2 regions of the Colwellia sp. BRX8-5 genome follow, and region 1 is predicted to be linked to the other one. Evidence: riboswitches for the same ligand, from Rfam matches in the RefSeq annotation. Region 1 holds a riboswitch; the other holds the start of a gene.
What was found. Region 1 has a riboswitch for cobalamin ahead of H4J62_RS13035 (TonB-dependent receptor). Riboswitches for the same ligand answer to the same signal wherever they lie in the genome.

Region 1 (3,431 bases):
GCGACATGCCGATGAGCTTTCAAGTTAAATTATTACGCGCCTTACAAGAAAAAGAAGTGCGCCCAGTCGGCAGTGCCCAGTCAGTAAAAGTCGATGTCCGTATTATTGCCGCTACCCATAAAAATTTACAACAAGCCATCATAGATAAAAGCTTTCGTGAAGATCTTTACTACCGCTTAAATGTTGTGGAACTCACTTTACCAGCCCTGTCTGAACGACGTGAAGATATTCCTTTGCTTGCCCAGCACTTTTTAACAGTCGCGATTAAAAGTACCAGTCATAAAATAAACGGCTTTAGCCAAGCCGCGATGGAGATTTTAATTAGGGCTGAATGGCCCGGTAATATTAGACAATTACAAAATGTTGTTGAGCAATGCGTCGCTTTATCTACCGAGCCATTAATTAGTGAGAGTTTAATTAATAATGCTTTACGTAATGAAAGTGCACAGCTGCCTTCTTTTCAAGAAGCGAGAGAGCAATTCGAGCGTGACTACTTAGCAAAATTACTAAAAACCACCGAAGGTAATGTTTCACAAGCCGCAAAAATAGCGCAGCGAAACCGAACAGAATTCTATAAACTATTGAAAAAGCATCACTTAAATGCTGAATCATTTAGAGTAGACAACAACATGATTTCACAAGCATAGCCGAGCATAACTAAACGATGAAAAGCTTACACTTAACCAACTTTTTTCCTTATCAGCTGACGCAACTACAAGTAAAAGTGAGTGATAACATTGCTGATATTTACACAGGAAGATTTGAGCTTTCTCGTCAAGAATGGCGAGTGCTAGCCAGCTTAGGTAACGGAGAGTTATTATCCGCAAAGCAGGTAGGTGAACAAACTAACTTAGAAAAAATGCCGGCGAGCCGCGCAATAACAAGGATGCAAGCTCAGGGATTATTGGTTAAAAACACAGATAAATCCGATAAACGCTCTTCGCTATTAAAACTAACCACGCAAGGTTTGGCTATATATCAACAGTTAATACCTATGGTGCTAGCTCGTGAGCAAGAACTATTATCGGTATTAAGTGCTGAAGAAAAAAATCAGCTAGCTAATATTATTGAAAAATTAACTTTAAAATCAGTGGATATAGCGAATCAATAACAATGACAATTGTCGCTGATAATGACTAGCCAAACTCTCCATTAAACAGCCTAGGTGAAATTGGCAGACAATAAATACCTACCGTAGAGCTTAGGTTTTATCGGCTGTTATTGAACGACTCATTATTAATTAAAAAGAAGAAATTGCCGTCACTAAAGTGTCAGTAACTTCAAAAAATGCCTCACCAGATCATCGTTAATACCATCAGATAAAATAGTCTGGCAACAAAATTTTTCTGATAATACGACATGTTTTACCTCTGAACTCAAAGGGCTGGGTCAAAATAAAGCGTAAATGACGTTGCGTTAAACCCGCCGAACGATTAAAGCTAACTAGCCATGAACTATAGATTTAATACTCTAACTGTTGACAAGCTATATTAATAGTCTCAAAATAACGACCATAATTGATTAGGTGCTCAATATTTATACTTCAACAAGGTATGAATTAGAGATAATCGGGAAGTTAGTACATGCTATGCATAATTCTAACGCTGCCCCCGCAACGGTAATACTTTACGCTATGTAAAGTTAAGCCCGGAGACCGGCCTAAATGATATCGAATGACTTGCAGTGCGGTGGGCGCTACGGAATTTAATGACATTAGCAATAGCTAGTTGTCATGATCCTTCCGTACCTCCCTCAAAATTTTTTGAGGTTATTATTTTTTCTTATTTACGAAATATCTTTGTTCCTTTACTCATAGCGATGCCTGTATTTGCGCAAGTAGAAGACGTGTCAACTGACGATATAGAAGTCATTGAAGTTGTTAATGATCAGTCATTTAATACACCTAATTATCAAGTATTACATCGCGAAAGCTTTATATACTCATCGCAAACGCTTGCCGATATTTTACAGTCGATAAATGGCATTCAAATTCGCCAAATAAGTGGCATTGGTAATCCTGTCTCTGTTTCAATTAGAGGGTCGAGTAGTAAGCAGGTCCAACTTTATATTGATGGTCAACTGATTAACGATAGCCAATTTGGTGGTTTTGATTTAAACCAGATACCCACAGAACAAATTGAAAGTATTGAAATCAGTAAAAATCAAGCGATTGGTACCGGCGCTACCCCTATAGGTGGTGTTATTCGCATTAACACTTACAACCCCACTGAAGACTCCAGTAAATTAACCTTGGCCACCGGCTCATTTGGCTATCAAGAAGTTAATGCTCTTTATAATAAAGCATTTAAAACTCACAGTCTGTCTTTTGGTGGTCATTATATTAACAGTGACAACGATTACGATTTTATCGTTCCAGCGGGCTTTAGTAGTAGTGATACGTCTGACAGACAAGCATTAAGAAATAATGAGTTTACAAAGAAGTCTTTTTTTATAAACGACATATTCCAATTTAATCAACATCAGATCAGGGTCAATGTACAGTATAACGATCAAGAAAAAGCCCTGCCTAATTACCAAAACAACTCCCCTGAAAACAATTCGACGTTAAACTCTGACAACTTACGCTATAGCTATCAACATCAATGGTTAAGCAAATCCCCTTGGCTAAATTCAATAGAATTTGAAGCCTACGCTGAAAATAAAGATGAGCGTTATATTTCAAGTCCCGACTCGATAAAACTTGATATCAATGATTATGAAACAACAAAAAAACATATCGGCTTTAAACCTTACCTTACATGGAACGAGTTTAATCTAGTGCCATTTGTCAGTTTTAATAAACAAAATTTCAGCTCTGTTAGCGAACACAACGGAAAACCAACACAATGTAATGGTATAGCGTCATGTGATATTTCAGCAAAACAAGAACAACTCAACATAGGCTCTCGCATTGAATGGCAACCCGAGTCACTCCCTATAGAAGTGTATGCATTGTTGAGTAACCTACAAGAGAAAAATTCAAACATAGCGATTAATCAATCCAGTGCAGCTAAGTTTGTAGCCAATGATAATTATCAAACAACTGAAGTCGGGTTAAGCTTTAAGCAAGGTAATTTAAAAGTTACCAGTAACTTAAGTAATGGTGTGAGAACACCGACATTGTACGAATTATTTGGTGATAGAGGCTCCTTTAAAGGCAACGATAATTTATTGCCAGAGGAAGCAAAAACACTCTCAATGGGTGGGCAGTACCTTTACAAAAGTCTGTCTATATCTTCATCTATTTACCAACAAAAATTAGAAAATTCAATTGTCGCCATTTTTAACTCAAGTAATGTCGGTAGCTATAGAAATGTCAGTAATGCAGACTTGTTAGGTATTGAAATTCAAACAAATTATCAATTATTAACACAATTATCTTTCGCACTACAAGCCAATATTATAGATAGTGAAACCACATCAAAATTTGT
Region 2 (3,431 bases), on a different contig from region 1:
ATCACCGCATCTAGCTCACTAACATCAAAAGGGAAGGGGTCGTGATTGTGTTTTTCATGCTCATGAGAGCCCTGAAACATCCCACATTCAATAAGTATATTTTTGTTGTTTACTTGCACCAAATAGCAAGAACCCGTGACTTCACGAGTGGCACCGAAAAATTTAATATTCATTTTAGCTCCCATAAGGATTAGTGTGGGTAATACGGATATCTGGTTTGTTGATAAGGTTTTAATGTGTAATTTGGCTGTAAAAAGGACACCAAATCAATAAGCTCGGTCACGGTCATAACATCGTTAAAGACCTTCATCTTTGATTTTCCTTCAGGTGTTCTTAGCTTAGGCGAATGCGGGTTGGAGAATTTATGAGATGGATTAATTATTGAAGTAACTAATTCAGCGTAAGTTATGATTTTAGTTTTCTCACCCCCAAGGGAAACAGAGATATCTTGTTGTTTTACAATACTGGAGTCCTCAACACCTTTTAGTGTGTGGCACGCTAAACATTGGTACTTTAAGAAAACTGTTTTACCTGTTTCAATATTACCTTTAGGCAGGCTAAATCCTCGTGGGGAATCAACCCCTTTATCACAACTGAATAGCGTTAATGACAAAACGATAAGTAAAGTGAATAGAATGTATTTCATTGTTATTCCTTAATTACTTTTTTAAGTTGAATTAATTAAAGCGCTGATCAAAACCATGAGTAAAGTCACACTAGTATTAGAATTTTTTCTTGCTTATTGATATCTACAAATTGTATAGATAAGCATTTTTCTGGTGATATCAAAGACTCTTCTGGGATAGCAGTACAAGTTAAAAAGCAGATGATTCCAAAAAAATTACACATAGCGCTTTCCACTATTAGGTTGATTTTTAGTCTAGTTGTTCTTACTTGAGGATTCTATTTTTTCTTGGAAGGACGTTGATATAGATCAATGATGTAGACGTTAATGAAAAACTAACAGCTTATGAATAAAGTAGGTAAATAACTTTGTCTATCCGATAACACTGAATAAATCATTCAGTGCGCAGCGCTTTTATGGGGGCTAATTTAGCGGCACTTTTTGCCGGGTGAATGCCAGCTAACAAACCAATAAGTGCAGAAAAGCTTAACGAACCTTTAATACATAAATATTAAGGTCAACTGATAGCGCAGGCTGTGTGAAAACTATTTTGAACTTGCGTAATTTGAAAATATCAACGACAAAAGGCTCTGTAGATTTAAATCTGTAGTAAGTTTGGTGTCAAACTACCTTTGAATTTACATAGCGTTGCATAAAAATTGTAAGCTGAGTGTTTTCACACAGCCTGAGCGAACAGTCTACCTAAAGAAAAACCAAAAGCTAACTTCTGCAATACTTATCAAAGTAAGCTTTAATTATTAGATGATGAACGACCGCTGTGGTGGCTAAGCGGACTACTTATTAAAATTAAGATAGGTCGTCTTTGTAGTAAAAGTGATCTGAAGAGATCAATATCAGACATTATGCGTGTAACACATGAAAGCTCGATTTTAGGTTGTCATTTCGCCATGCTGATACTGAAATGAATTCAGCATGACGGAGTTGGTATCAACATGACGTAGTTGTTATCAACATGACGTAGTTGGTATCAACATGGCTGAGTTATTACCAATCAATACCTTTTTGTGCTTTTATATTATTATCAAAAGCATGTTTAATCGATTGCACTTCACTAACCGTATCAGCTAATTCTAAGAGTGAACGATGTGCGCCACGGCCTGTGGCTATTACATGTTGCATCGGCGGGCGATTAGCGATGGCGTCTAGTACTTCATCAAGATCAAGGTATTTAAACGACAGCATGTAAGTCAGTTCATCAAGTAGCACAACATCAATGGTTTCGTCAGCTAATAGTTTCTTTGCTTCTTTCCAAACAAGTTGAGCAGCCGCAATATCGGTTGACTTATCTTGTGTATTCCAAGTAAACCCTGTTGCCATCACGTGAAAAGGTACGCCGAGCTTTTCTAGGACATTTCTTTCGCCACAAGCCCAAGTGCCTTTTATAAACTGAATGGCTGCTGCGTTTAGACCGTGTCCTACTGCGCGAGTTAGCGTGCCAAATCCTGATGTTGACTTACCCTTACCGTTACCTGTAATTACAATTAATATACCGCGTTCATCAGTGGCAGCATCAACTCTTGCATCAACTTTATCTTTTACTTTTTGCATGCGTGCTTGGTGTTTTTCACTTTTTTGTGTTTCGTCAACCATGAGTATTCCTATGGGTAATTATAGTTTTTTTAAAGAGGAGAAAAGGCAAGGCTAACGTTAAGGGGGTCCCTTAAAAAATAGCAATTTACCGTGTATTCCCGCACGATTTTATTGATGTTAATGGTGGTGATTTTATTGTGGATAGGTATGCTGACTCATTGGCAACTCTTAAGTCACTACAATTTACAGTTGCGGGAACAGTCAAGGTTTCTCACCTTATTCCCTAAACACGTTTACGTTGCGTTAGTTTACGAGATTTTTAATTATTTACAATATCTAGCGGCATTAAACATCATTGATTTTATGTTTTTGATAAATAGAATCTAAGGCAAGGAATTTTCAGTAATAAAAATGCCAACAATAGTTGTTGGCATTTTAGTGTTTTCTAATAATAACGTTATTTAACTAAGCCATTGGCTTACCAAATTTTTACACGTTTCTCAGGGGCGATATACATAGCATCACCTTCTTTAACGTTAAACGCTTTGTAGAATTCAGGCATGTTAGATAAAGAGCCTAATGCACGGAACTCACCAGGTGAATGAGGGTCAGTTGCTACTTGATTACGTAATGATTTCTCAACCTTTTTTCCACGCCATACTTGAGCAAAGCCCATGAAGAAACGTTGATCGCCAGTTAGTCCGTCAATTACCGGTGCTTCTTTACCATTTAATGAAGCAATATAAGCTTTATACGCGATAGTTACCCCTGATAAATCACCAATATTCTCGCCCAGTGTTAAAGAACCGTTTACATTTAAGTCTTCAAATACTGAATAGCCATCGTATTGTTTTACCAAGTCATCGGTGCGAACTTTAAAGGCCGCTAAATCTGCTTCAGTCCACCAGTTACGCATGTTACCGTCGCCATCATACTTACTCCCTTGGTCGTCAAATCCGTGACCCATTTCATGACCGATAACCGCGCCAATACCGCCATAGTTAACCGCATCGTCAGCAGCTAAGTTGAAAAATGGTGGCTGTAATATGGCTGCAGGGAAAACAATTTCATTCTTAGTTGGATTGTAATAAGCATTAACAGTTTGCGGCGTCATGCCCCATTCTTGCTTATCAATTGGACCACCTAACTTAGCGACTTCTTTTTGATGAGAAACACTACCAGAACGCATTTTATTGCCAACTAAGTCATCACCTTTAATAACAAGTGCGGAGTAATCTTCCCACTTATTTGGGTA

Region 2: it holds a riboswitch for cobalamin, as region 1 does, so the genes downstream of both, cobO (cob(I)yrinic acid a,c-diamide adenosyltransferase) here and H4J62_RS13035 (TonB-dependent receptor) in region 1, are expected to answer to the same signal.

Annotation. Positions count from the first base shown of each region.
Region 1 covers NZ_JACGVR010000019.1:15,966-19,396, forward strand. Annotated here, with positions in the region: gene H4J62_RS13025 (sigma 54-interacting transcriptional regulator) at 1-647, shown strand, start outside; gene H4J62_RS13030 (MarR family winged helix-turn-helix transcriptional regulator) at 665-1,111, shown strand; cobalamin riboswitch at 1,507-1,678, shown strand; gene H4J62_RS13035 (TonB-dependent receptor) at 1,708-3,431, shown strand, end outside.
Region 2 covers NZ_JACGVR010000011.1:1,940-5,370, forward strand. Annotated here, with positions in the region: gene H4J62_RS09315 (MBL fold metallo-hydrolase RNA specificity domain-containing protein) at 1-173, opposite strand, end outside; gene H4J62_RS09320 (c-type cytochrome) at 191-646, opposite strand; gene cobO (cob(I)yrinic acid a,c-diamide adenosyltransferase) at 1,631-2,236, opposite strand; cobalamin riboswitch at 2,359-2,503, opposite strand; gene H4J62_RS09330 (M13 family metallopeptidase) at 2,655-3,431, opposite strand, start outside.